3 regions of the Rhizobium aureum genome follow, and region 2 is predicted to be linked to each of the others. Evidence: predicted binding sites of a transcription regulator. Region 2 holds the regulator's gene; each other region holds the start of a gene.

Region 1 (4,373 bases), on a different contig from region 2:
AACCGCGAGGCGCTGACCTTCCTCGGTCAGAAAGACGCCACGATAGGGGCGTTGGGTGATCAGGTTTTCCTCGGCCAGGCGCTTGAGCATCTTTGCGACCGTCGGCTGCGTTACCCCTAATCTCTGTGCAATATCGGTCTGACGTGCCTCGCCGGCATGCTCTATCAGGTCGGCGATGAGCTCGACGTAATCTTCCATCAATTCCGTACGTCGATCGTCGCGGCTTTTCTGAAACGCCTCGGCATGTGTCTCCACTTCGGTGGAAGAAAGACGGCTTTCCGGGGCTGCAGGCTGTTTCATCAAGATGGCTCACCTTCGCAAGGCTAAGAAAGTGGTGAAGATACTTAGCCTCGCCTATAAATAAATCGCAAGCGCAATAAAACCCTCACGGCGGTATAATCACCGACAAATGAGGTCAGACTTCGCTCTCCGGTTTCGGGTGTTAAGCGCTGTTTCTATTTTGCGCCGATCAATGGAAGAGTTGAATGATCCAATAGGAGAGCGCCGAGATCAGGGCCGCAGCCGGCAGCGTGATGACCCAGGCGATCACGATGTTGCCGGCAATGCCCCACCGTACGGCGGAGACTCGCCGGGCGGCTCCGACACCGATGATGGCGCCCGTAATCGTGTGGGTCGTGGAAACCGGTATTCCGAGCCAGGTCGCTGCAAAGAGTGTCAATGCGCCGCCCGTCTCCGCGCAAAAGCCCTGCATCGGGTTGAGGCGGGTAATTTTCGAACCCATCGTGTGCACGATCCGCCATCCTCCGAGCAGCGTGCCCAAAGCCATGGCCGATTGGCATGAGAGAACCACCCACAAGGGGACGTGGAAAGCGCCGCCGCCATATCCTTGGGAGTAAAGGAGTATCGCGATGATTCCCATGGTCTTCTGGGCATCGTTGCCGCCGTGTCCGAGGGAATAGAGCGAGGCTGAGAAGAACTGCATGACGCGGAAGGTGCTGTCGACGGCAAACGGCGTCTGCCGGACGAAGAGCCATGTCACGGCAAGCACCAGAAACAACGCGAGCATGAAGCCGATGAGCGGCGACATGACGATCGCGCCCGCCGTCTTGAGGACGCCGAGCCAGACGATCGAACTGATGCCGACCTTGGCAAGGCCAGCGCCGATCAGTCCGCCGACCAGCGCATGCGACGAGCTTGACGGAATGCCGAATATCCAGGTGACGATGTTCCAGACGATTGCGCCCATAAGAGCGGAGAAGATGACCGATGCGTCGACGATTTTCGGGTCGATGATGCCCGTTCCAAGCGTCTCAGCGACGTGCAAGCCGAAGAACAGGAAGGCGATGAAATTGAAAAATGCGGCCCAGAGAACCGCATATTGCGGCCTCAGAACTCGGGTCGAGACGATGGTCGCGATGGAATTTGCTGCATCATGAAGGCCATTCAGGAAGTCGAAGAACAGCGCTGTGGCGATGATTGCCACCAGCAGCGGAAAGGCGAGCGAGGCCTCCATCAGACACTCTCGATCACGATGCCGTTGATCTCATTGGCGACGTCTTCGAAGCGGTCGACGACCTTTTCCAGCTCGCCATATATCTCGCTGCCGATGATGTAGGCCATGGCGTTGGAAGCGCCGTGTGTGCGGAAGAGATCCTTCAGGCCCTGTTCGTGCAGCTCATCGGCATAACCTTCGGCCTTGACGATCTCTTCCGTGATGGTCGCAAGCCGCGTGGCATTGGTGCCCATGCGATCCAGCAACGGCACCGCTTCGGCAACGAGATGTGCTGCCTTGACGATCACTTCGCCCATCTGCTGCATGAGGGGATCGAAGCTCTTCTGCTCGAACAGGCGTATGGTCTTGACCGTTTTGTGCATCATGTCGATGGCGTCGTCCATCGACATGATCAGATCCTTGATGTCGCCGCGATCAAAGGGGGTGATGAAGCTCTTGCGCACCGCAAGCAGCACGTCGCGCGTGATATCGTCGGCTTCATTTTCGAGCTCGACGATCCGCCGGCACTTTCCCTCGATGTCATTGCCGGAAAGCAGGGCGTTCAGCGCCTCGGCGGCACCCACGATCGTGCGCGAATGCTGCGCAAAGAGATCGAAGAATCGATCCTCGCGTGGCATGAGTTTGCGAAACCAGCCTAGCATCAAAGCTCCATGCGTCTATTGTCACGAAATCGTCATAATTGACAAAGTGCGGCTTGGAAAGGCTGGGAAGCATTATGTTTTCAGACCTTGCTGATGTTTATTGTGGACGCTGAGATGCCCGGCGTCGAGCCTCCATTCAAGGTGGACAGTTTTTTCGCCGCCGGATCACGCCGAAACGTGCTCGCGCAGGAGCGGCAGTAATTGGGTGCCCTGCCGTTCGATTCCCGAAAGATAGGGCGTGTCCGAGAGGACGAAATGCGTGATGCCCAGATCGCGATATTTGCGCAGCGAACGAGCAACATCCTCGGCCGAACCGACCAGCCAGGTGGTGCCTGCCCCTCCGCCGCCGAACTTGCCCGGTGCGGTGTAAAGATTGTCATCGAGCACCTCGCCGCGCGCGGCGAGATCGAACAGCCGCTTCTGGCCGACGGCGACCGATTGCCGATGATCGTTCCAGCGAACACCGTTGCCTTTGGCCATGTCGGCAACTTTCGCTTCGGCATCCGCCCAGGCCTGCTCCGTCGTGTCGCGAACCAGCGTCGTGATGCGCAGCCCGAACTGCAGTGGCGGGAGATCTCGATCGAGTTCTCTGCTCAAGGCCTTGAGCCGGCCGATCCTTTCACCGATGTCGGCGAGCGGCTCGCCCCAGAAAAGCTGAACATCGGCCTCCGTGGCGGAGACGCGCTCCGCTGCATCCGATGCACCGCCGAAATAGAGCTTGGGATGCAGGCGGTCACCGCGAGGCTGGATGCGTGGCGCGGCAGTGGAGTCGTTCACGCGAAAATGTTCGCCCTCATAGGAGACATTCTCTTCCGTCCAGAGTTTGCGGATGAGCCGCATGAACTCCTTGGTGCGGCCATAGCGATGCGCCTGGTCGCCTTCGCTATCGCCATAGGCGGCAAGATTGTCCTTGCCCGACACGATATTGACGCGCACGCGGCCGCCGCTCAGGTGATCCAGCGTGGCGGCAGCGGAGGCGAAATGCGCCGGCCGCCAGTAGCCGGGCCGGATCGCGATCAGCGGCTCGAAAGTGGTGGTGCGGGCGGCAAGTGCGGTCGCCACAGTGAAGGTGTCTGGACGGCCCCATCCGGTGCCGATCAGCGCTCCTTTCCAGCCGTGATCTTCGAGCGCCCTGGCATGACTGGTAAGCGTCTCCAGGCTATTGTGGTTTGCGACGGTGGAGTCGCCGCGATGACCCGGTTTGACGTCGTTGGGGATGTACCAGAGAAATTCGCAATTGCTGCTCATGCCTGTGCCTGTCAGTCTTCTGAATCCGCCGATGGGACTTGATGATGAGGAAAGCCGTGAGCGACATCGGCTCACGGCTGTCCATGGTTAAAGCTTGCCCTTCCAAGGAACGAGTACGGCTTCAAGGATGCGGACTGCGGCCGAAAAGGCGAATGCGCAGGCCGCGATGATGCCGATACCGACGAAGACGACGTCGGTGGCAAGGAATTGCGACGCCGACATGATCATAAAGCCGATGCCGCGGGTCGAAGCGATGAGCTCTGCCGCCACCAGCGTTCCCCAGCCGATGCCGAAGGCGATACGGACGCCGGTCAGGATTTCCGGCAGGGCCGAAGGCAGCACCACGGCGAAGAAGAGCTGCAGCCGGCTCGCGCCCAGCGACCGGGCGGCATTGACGCGTTCGAGCGGCAGCGAACGGACGCCAGCCTGCGCGGACAGGCAGATCGGGGCAAACATGGCGAGCACGAGGAGCGTGATCTTCGAGGTCTCGCCGATACCGAGCCATATGATCATCAGCGGCAGATAGGAGAGGGGAGGCAAGGGCCAGTAGAATTCGATCGGCGTATCCAGAATTCCCTTTGCCCAGCGGCTGAGCCCCATCAGCAGGCCGACGGGAATGCCGACGATGATCGCGATGACCGCCGCGGCGACGATACGAAACAGGCTTGCCAATATATGCTCGGAAAGCGAAGCGCCGGCATAGCCGTCACGATAGACGACGCCGATCTGCGTCAATACCTCATCCGGGCGGGGCAGGAAGAGATGTGACACCAGGCCGAGCTTTGCGACCAGCCACCATAGCGCAAGACAAACGATTGCCGTTGCGATGCTGATGGTAACGGTAGGCTTCTCGCCGACCCCGAAACCTGGGATGCGAACCAGCTTTGGCCGCTCTTCCTTCCCGGACGCCGCGATCGTGCGCGTCTCGATGATATCGCTCATGCCGCGCTCCTGATGTTGTCAGCGTCGTGAAGAATGCCGCGAATTTCCTCGCGGAGATTGCCGAACTC
Region 2 (4,373 bases):
CCGTTATCTTCGGCCTCGTCTTCCTTGCCATCCTGGTCTCGACCGTGGTGCGCACCGGCTACAGCGCCTTTGTTCAGACATCGATCACTCTGCCGATCGAATTCACCGAGGAGGTGATCGACCCCGCGGCCAAGCGGGCCACGGATCCGAAGGTGCTGATCGGTGCCAATTACCTTGTGCTGGTGCGGGACGCGCTGGTGAAAGCCCTGAGCATCGATCCCACCAATCGCGCGCTCGTCCGAGAGGCGACGGCGATGGTATCGGATAGCGCCAGGATCGCGTTGCGCGACAGGGTCGTCGCCAATCCCTCGATCATAGGGACGACGCAGAACGTCACCTTCCTTGCCAGCGCCAATATCGATTCCGCCAACAAGGGCCAGATCGATCTCACCGTCGACGAGAAGGATCGCAAGATATCCGACCGGCAGATTGCCTGGATGAAGCAACTCAGCGAAAGCGGCGCGCTTTATAAGGCGTTTAATACCGGTCTCTTTGTGGCCGGCAATTCCAGCCGCCCGGAAGCATCCGGCCTCGGCGTCGGGCTGATCGGCTCGCTCTACCTCATGCTGACCGTGCTCGCGCTTGCCTTGCCGGTTGGTGTTGCAGCCTCGATCTATCTGGAAGAGTTCGCGCCGAAGAACCGGCTGACGGATCTGATCGAGGTCAATATCAACAACCTCGCAGCGGTGCCCTCCATCGTCTACGGCCTGCTGGGCCTCTCGGTCTTCATCAACATGATGGGACTGCCGCGTTCGGCCTCGCTCGTCGGTGGGCTGGTGCTGAGCCTGATGACGCTGCCGATGATCATCATCGCGACGCGCTCGGCGCTGCGCGCCGTGCCGCCGTCCATCCGCAGCGCCGCGCTCGGCCTCGGCGCATCGCGCATGCAGGTGGTCTTCCATCATGTCCTGCCGCTCGCCATGCCGGGCATCCTGACGGGCACCATACTCGGGCTTGCTCATGCTCTCGGGGAGACGGCGCCGCTGCTCTTGATCGGCATGGTCGCCTTCGTCGCCAACTATCCGACATCGCCCCTCGATCCCTCGACGGCGCTGCCGGTGCAGATCTACATGTGGGCGAGCGAAGCCGAGCGTGCCTTCGTCGAAAGGACGTCCGGCGCCATCATCGTCCTACTTTTCTTCCTCGTCGCGATGAACATCGGCGCCATCCTGCTGCGCCGCCGCTTCGAGCGGCGCTGGTAAGGGAGGGCCGAGAAATGAACATGATGAGCGAAGCGGCAAGCGAAAGAGCCTTGGCCAAGAAGATGACCACGATCCCCTACAAGATGATCGGCCAGGACGTTTCGGTCTTCTACGGGGACAAGCGCGCGCTCTTCGACGTCAACCTGAAGATTCGCGCCAATACGGTGACGGCCCTCATCGGCCCTTCCGGCTGCGGCAAATCCACCTTCCTGCGCTGCCTCAACCGCATGAACGATACGATCGACACGTGCCGCGTCACCGGCAAGATTACGCTCGACGATCAGGACGTCTACGACAACAGCATCGATGTCGTGGAATTGCGCGCCCGCGTCGGCATGGTCTTCCAGAAGCCCAACCCGTTTCCGAAGTCGATCTACGAAAATGTCGCCTACGGGCCGCGCATCCATGGCCTGCATCGCTCCAAGGCCGATCTCGATCATATCGTCGAGACCAGCCTGCAGAAGGCGGGCCTGTGGGGCGAGGTCAAGGACAGGCTTCATGATGCTGGCACCAGCCTGTCGGGCGGTCAGCAGCAGCGTCTGTGCATTGCGCGCGCCGTTGCCGTCAGTCCGGAAGTCATCTTGATGGACGAGCCGTGCTCGGCGCTCGATCCGATCGCAACGGCGAAGGTCGAGGATCTCATTCACGAGCTGCGGGAAAACTTCACGATCGTCATCGTGACGCATTCCATGCAGCAGGCCGCCCGCGTTTCGCAGCGCACCGCAATGTTTCATCTCGGCCATCTGGTCGAGGAGAACGACACCGATAAAATGTTCACCAATCCCGACGATTACCGCACGCAGGATTACATCATGGGCCGTTTTGGTTGATGATATCAAGCGCGCGGCCCCTTTCACACAGTTCACCTTGAGGATAGAAAAATGGTCTCCACACACATTCTCTCTGCCTATGACGAAGACCTGAAGTTCCTGACGCGCCGTATTGCGGAAATGGGCGGCCTGGCCGAGCAGATGGTCAGCGACAGCGTACGCGCATTGGTCCAAAGCGATGCTGCCCTTGCGCAGAAGGTCATCTCCGACGACGTCGTTCTCGACCATGCCGAGCGCGAAGTCGGCGACAAGGCGATCGTCACCATCGCCCGCCGTCAGCCGATGGCAGCCGACCTTCGTGAAATCATGGGATCGATCCGCATCGCTTCCGATCTGGAGCGCGTCGGCGATCTCGGCAAGAACACCGCCAAGCGCGTCATCGCCGTGCAGGGCACCGGCGTTCCGCGCCGTCTCGCCCGCGGCATCGAACACCTTTCCGAATTGGCACTGAGCCAGCTCAAGGAAGTTCTGGATGTCTACGCCACCCGTTCGCCCGACAAGGCCGTATCGATCCGTGAGCGCGACGAGGAAATCGACGCCATGTACACCTCGCTCTTCCGCGAGATGCTGACCTACATGATGGAAGATCCGCGCAACATCACCACCTGCACGCATCTTCTCTTCTGCGCCAAGAACATCGAGCGCATCGGCGACCATGCCACCAACATCGCCGAGACGATCTATTACATGGCGACCGGCGCTCAGCCCGAAGGCGAGCGTCCGAAGGATGATACCGCCAATACCGTCGGCGCGGTGACGGAATAATCTGGAAGTGAAGAAAGGAGACCATAAGCGCATGGTTCCGAGAGTTGCTGTTGTAGAAGACGAGGAAGCGCTCAGCGTTCTGCTGCGCTACAATCTTGAGGCCGAAGGCTTCGAGGTCGACACGATCCTAAGAGGCGATGAGGCTGAGCTGCGTCTCCAGGAGCGCATCCCCGATCTCCTGATCCTCGACTGGATGCTCCCCGGCGTATCGGGCATAGAGCTCTGCCGCCGGCTGCGCATGCGGCCGGAGACGGAGCGCCTGCCGATCATCATGCTGACGGCCCGCGGCGAGGAAAGCGAGCGCGTGCGCGGGCTTTCGACCGGCGCGGACGACTATGTCGTCAAGCCGTTCTCGACGCCGGAGCTGATGGCCCGCGTCAAGGCGATGCTGCGGCGTGCCCGTCCGGAGGTGCTCTCCACGGTGCTGCGTTGCGGCGATATCGAGCTCGATCGCGAAACTCATCGCGTTCACCGCAAGAGCCGCGAAGTGCGGCTGGGGCCGACGGAATTCCGCCTGCTGGAATTCCTGATGTCCTCGCCCGGCCGCGTCTTCTCGCGCTCGCAGCTGCTCGACGGCGTCTGGGGTCACGATATCTATGTCGACGAACGCACGGTCGACGTCCATGTCGGCCGCCTGCGCAAGGCGCTCAATTTCTCCAATATGCAGGATGTCATCCGTACCGTTCGCGGCGCGGGCTATTCCATGGAAGCCTGAGCGGCTTGCCGCTCGGGTATCAACATTACAGCTCCACGCGTCTTTCAAGACGCGTTAAGGTCGCTGTAACATCTTGAAATGCTGCATAATTTTCTCTTAAATCGATTCCGGTTTAAGGAATTATGCAGGAGCGGCGGAAATAGAAAAACGGGCCTCGAGGGGCCTGTTGCTCTTTGTCTTGCTGTCACTTTCAGCCGTTGTTGCGCCGGCGGTCATGCACTGGCTGGTAGGCCATGCGCTGATGATAGGTGCAGTAGGGCGACGAATCCGGGCTGTCATTGCCGCAGAAGTGGAAATCGTCCTTCAGCGGATCGCCGACCGGCCATTTGCAGGTGCGCTCCGTCAGCTCCGTCAGGCCGAGGCGGCGGGAGATCGGAACGACGACGTTCGCAGCCGGGCGATACTGGATTTCGTTGACGGAATCGACCTCGATCTCTTCCTTCAGCATGGTTACGCCCTGCTGGCGGGTGACGACCGTCCGTGTTGCAACGCGCGATCCGTAGCTCGTGGCGCGGGGTGCTGCAGCACTGCGCTTCGGCGTGCGCGTCGCGGTTGCCGTGCCGCCGGCCTTCGCTCGGCCGGGAAGGTTCAGGCGATGTACCTTGCCGATAACGGCATTACGGCTCACGCCACCGAGCTGCGCAGCGATCTGGCTGGCGCTCAACCCTTCGGACCATAGCTTTTTCAGCTTCTCGACGCGTTCGTCTGTCCAATTCATGCCCTGTCTCCGCTGTCGCGTTTCCGATGGCAGAATCCCTCACCATTGCCTCGCATGGGAACGAGGCGCGAAACGCTCTAAAATTGTGGTGACTAGTTCCGCCGCATGCAGTCTAGCAATTGCTTTTTAACCTAGTGTGAGGC
Region 3 (4,373 bases), 100 kb from region 2:
TGCCCGGGATGCGGCGGGGTGCTGGATGCCAATACATCGCTGAAGTCGGTCCAGAGCGAAACCTATAGCTGTACCTTATGTGCAGCCGGCTACGAACCGACGCTCGACGAGATGGTCGAGGTCACCTTCACCGTCAGTCCGCGGCTGCGCCATATCGACGCCCACAATCCGCATGATTTGCCGCCTCATGAATATTTCCGCCAGGTCTACTGGAGTTCGGGCGTCGATCTTCCCGATGACGGCTATGAGGAAAAGGTCGATGAATTCCTATTGGAAGCCTTGGAGCTGCCAGCGGGCGAAAAGGCTGTCCTGTCGCTGCAACTGCCGGCCGAATTCGTCATTGTTTTCGAGCCGGTTACCCATAGCGCGCAGTTCATCGACGTAAAGGGCGAACCATCCAAGGAACGGCAGAGCATATCGCTCGTCTTCGATCGCATGCATCGGCACCACGACACGATCGAGCTTAGACCGGGCCCGCTTCGCATCGTCATAGAGAACCATACGGAAGTGCGCACCCTGCCGTCCGTGTGCATCGCCAATGATGCACTTCATACCCTGCTCGGCCAACGCCGGCCGTTCCTGACCGCCAAGCGGCTGCTCTCCAATCAGACCTTCCGCGACATATACCGGACCGATACGATCGACATCAACCAGCGGCTGAAAATCGCGAGCCTCACCTTTCTCTTCACCGATCTTCGTGGTTCGACGGAACTCTATGAGCGGGTTGGCGATCTTGCGGCCTTCGATCTGGTCAAAACACACTTCAGCATCCTGCATGAAATCGTAGGTGCGGAAGCCGGCGCGGTCGTCAAGACCATCGGCGACGCGGTCATGGCCACTTTCCCGACGCCAGACCGGGCGCTCGCTGCGGCAATGCGGATGCGCGAGGCCATGTCCAGCCTCAACGAGGAACGCGGCAACGACGATCTTCTTCTGAAGATCGGCATCCACGAGGGACCATGCATCGCGGTCAGCCTGAACGAGCGGCAGGATTATTTCGGACAAACGGTCAATATCGCCTCACGCGTGCAGCATCTGGCGACATCGAGCGAGATATTTGCCACGGGTGCGGTGCTGGAGAATGCCCGCGCCGCCGAACTGCTGACGACACGCGGCTTGAAACCGCAATCGCATCATGTCGCGCTTCGCGGCATCACCGATGCGATCGATATTTTTGTGATCCCTTGAGATCTGTCAGCTTGCGAAGCGACCGGCATCCGCGCCGTAGTAATTGACGTAGCGGTCCGAGATGCTGGCGATCGGCAGGACGATCAGCACGTCGGTCGTGTTGAAGGCATGATCGACAACGGCGGTCGATCCGACCATAGCACCAAGGCGCAGATAACCCTTGATCAGCGGCGGCATCGCCATGAGCGCCTTTTTCGGATTGACGGCTTCAACAGGCATCAGGTCCATGTTGCGAGCAAGGGACGGCAAGGCACCGACTGTCCATTCGTCCTTGGCGACAACATTGTGATAGAGGAAGGACAGGGCCAGCGCATGCTGCTCCGGCAGGATGCCCGGGAAAGAGGCGCAGCCGATCATCGCGCCCATACCGTGCTTCAGGGCATAGGCCCAATTGCCTTGCCACAGCAATTCCACCGTGCGCTTGTTCCGGTAAGCCGGCAACACACAGGAACGGCCAAGCTCCATGAAGCGCTTGTCCGGATGACGGGCCAGCAGCGTGTCGATGTCGAATTCCGAAGAGGAATAGAAGCCGCCATTGGCCATGGCCACTTCCTGACGCAACAGACGATAGGTGCCGACGATCTGGTCTTCCGGGTCGCCTTCGATCGAATGGTCCAAAACCAGAAGATGGTCGCAAATGGCGTCCCAATTGTCGATATCACGCTGGCGACGCATGGCCTCAGCCGGCAGTTGCGCGTTCATCTCCTCGACGAAAACGCGGTAGCGGACGGCCTGAGCGGCATCGATTTCGCGCGCCGTGCGGGCAAGGCGCGTTTCTAGATTTCCGATGCGTCCGAGCACATCGCTGGCAACTGGTGCAACCGTTGCCTTTGAAGACTGAACCATTTCGCCCTGAGCTTCGCGATTCAAGATTTCGATGGACATGGCGATTCTCCCCTACGGGCCGATATAGCGCCATAAACCAAATTCGTGCGACAGGAAAGTGACACGCAGCTTTGCTAAAAGCAAGAAGTGTGCCCATTTCAATTTTCGAATGAACGCACCGTCCCCAACTTAGCAGCAGCAATTGCCATAGGTTGAGCCTTATTGCCGGCCGCTATCGAGCATTGATGAGCCGGCTTCCTTAACCTTCATCCGAAGATCGGTGCTCATGTCTAGGCGCGTTCGAAAACCGACCTCGACAGGCCCTGCAGCGTTGCCGTCAGCTTTTCGGGATCGACCGGCTTGACGATGACGGCATCGGCCCCGGCCAGCAAAGCCTGACGGCGGACCGAGTCGCGGCTGTCTGCGGTCAATACGACGATCGGAAGTGGAGGCAAACCGTGCCGACGCTCGTAGGCCCGCAATTGCGCAAGCACGGCGGCACCCGAGCCTCCGGGCATGTTGAGATCGGTTACCAGCACCTCGGGCCGCGCTTCGGCGTTTTCGACGCGAACGCGAAGACCGTCGAAATCCTCGACGAGGCGGACTCTGTGGCCGGCCTTGGAGAGCATGGCCCTGACCAGCATGGCATTGACCGGATCATCTTCGCCAAGCAGGATATCGAGCGTGCGGTCCTCCGCCTCCGGCGTCGTGATGCCGATCTCGGAGACCGCTTCGATGAAAGCATCGCGCTTTTCCATGCCTCGCATGCGACCCCTCAGCACATCGATGAGCGATTGTTCGCGCAGCGGCCGGATGAGCCAGGCGTCGAAGAGATCGAGCGGATGGGTGTTGCGCTCCTCCGGATTGACCAGGAAGATCTTGCGCAGGCCGGGCACGGCAAGCGCGGTTCCCTCGCTGAAATACCAGGGCGCCATGCGGTGGTCGACGATGAGATCCGTCCACGCTCCCTCCTCGCCCATTGGGAACGAGCGCAGCAGGTCGTCCATATCGCCGGCGTAGATCAGCCGGCAATGGCCGCCAAGGGTACGGATGGTTTGCGTGATTGCCTCGCTTGCGGCCCCTTCCGGCGCCAGCAGCAGGACACGCGATCCCTTGAGCATGATGTCGCGCCACTCATGTTCGTTCTCCCCGGCATCCAGGCCGACCGGAAAGGAAATGATGAACTCGCTGCCCTTGCCGCGTTCGCTGGCGACGCTGAGCCTGCCGCCGAATTCGCGCAGGATGCGGGCGGAAATGGCCAGACCCAGGCCGGTGCCGGCGCTTTTTTCCACGATCGTGCCGGCCTGTTCGAACTCGCCGAAGACACGCGCCTGTTCTTCCTCGGTCATGCCGGGGCCGCTATCCCGCACCGATATCGTCAAATCCTGTTCCCGGATATCGACACGGACAAGCACGCCGCCGGTCTGGGTGAACTTCACGGCGTTGCCGATGACATTGAACAGGATCTGGCGCAGACGGGCCGGATCGAATTCCATGCTCTCAGGGACCTTGGCCGCAACGCTCGCAGCGATTTCGATGCCCTTTTCATGAGCGCGATGGGCAAGCATCTCGATGACGCCTTCCAGCAGAGGCCGCAACGCCTCCTTGCGCGGATGCAATTGAAAGCGACCGACCTCGATCGTGGAGAAATCCAGCAGGTCTTCGACCAGCTGCACCAGCGCATGACCCGACTGGCGAATGCCCGTCAGGTAATTTGCCTGCTCCAAGGTCAACGGCGTCTGGGCAAGCAGATGGTTCATGCCGAGAATGCCCGACAGCGGCGTACGGATCTCGTGGCTGACGGTGGCGAGCAGCCGCGATTTGGCCGCGCTGTTATATTCGGCCTTCAGCCGCGCATCCTCGCGCAGGCGAGCCGCCTGCCGCTCTTCCGTCACGTCGCGCGCAATGCTCTGGATGCACAATTGCCCCGTCGCCGGATCGCGGAACATGACATCGTGCCAGGCAAAGACGCGCCGCCCTTCGGGCGTGGCGATTTCGGCATCCTGATGTTTTGCATCGGTGACGGCACGGAATAAGAGACCGGCTTCTTCCAGAGTCAGGCCTTCCGGATGCGGCTTGCCGGTCAGTTTGCGGAAAGTGGCGTTGGCATGCAGAATCCGGCGATCGATGCTGCGCGTGACCGCGATGTCGCCGAGCGCATCATGAACGGTAGCAAGCAGGCCGGTGCTTTCCCTGTGTTCCCAAAGACGGTCGTGCTCGCTTTCGCTGAAATCGGCTGGGATGACTCCAGGTTTGCGCGATGCGTTGCGGGCATTGAAGATGCCGACAGCGGCAAGCACGATTGCAACAAGACCGAGAACGCCTGCAAGCGTCAGCGGACCTCCGGCAAAGCCGATCGC

What was found. Region 2 encodes PhoB, which activates phosphate uptake and scavenging genes when phosphate is short. Its sites were predicted from a motif close to TGTCATNNANCTGTCAT; they were not measured.
Region 1: a site for PhoB is predicted at 2,135-2,151, ahead of PH552_RS08650 (DUF47 family protein). Genes of this name have one in related genera too.
Region 3: a site for PhoB is predicted at 2,121-2,137, ahead of olsB (l-ornithine N(alpha)-acyltransferase). Genes of this name have one in related genera too.

What each region holds. Positions count from the first base shown of each region.
Region 1 covers NZ_JAQJCI010000002.1:600,109-604,481, forward strand. The annotation lists gene mntR (manganese-binding transcriptional regulator MntR) at 1-300, opposite strand, end outside; gene PH552_RS08645 (inorganic phosphate transporter) at 470-1,474, opposite strand; gene PH552_RS08650 (DUF47 family protein) at 1,474-2,115, opposite strand; gene PH552_RS08655 (LLM class flavin-dependent oxidoreductase) at 2,281-3,363, opposite strand; gene PH552_RS08660 (ABC transporter permease subunit) at 3,451-4,305, opposite strand; gene PH552_RS08665 (taurine ABC transporter ATP-binding protein) at 4,302-4,373, opposite strand, start outside.
Region 2 covers NZ_JAQJCI010000009.1:121,232-125,604, forward strand. The annotation lists gene pstA (phosphate ABC transporter permease PstA) at 1-1,202, shown strand, start outside; gene pstB (phosphate ABC transporter ATP-binding protein PstB) at 1,217-2,032, shown strand; gene phoU (phosphate signaling complex protein PhoU) at 2,084-2,797, shown strand; gene phoB (phosphate regulon transcriptional regulator PhoB) at 2,829-3,512, shown strand; gene PH552_RS20890 (GcrA family cell cycle regulator) at 3,703-4,230, opposite strand; gene PH552_RS20895 (hypothetical protein) at 4,357-4,373, opposite strand, start outside.
Region 3 covers NZ_JAQJCI010000009.1:19,540-23,912, reverse strand. The annotation lists gene PH552_RS20375 (adenylate/guanylate cyclase domain-containing protein) at 1-1,188, shown strand, start outside; gene olsB (l-ornithine N(alpha)-acyltransferase) at 1,195-2,073, opposite strand; gene PH552_RS20365 (hybrid sensor histidine kinase/response regulator) at 2,304-4,373, opposite strand, start outside.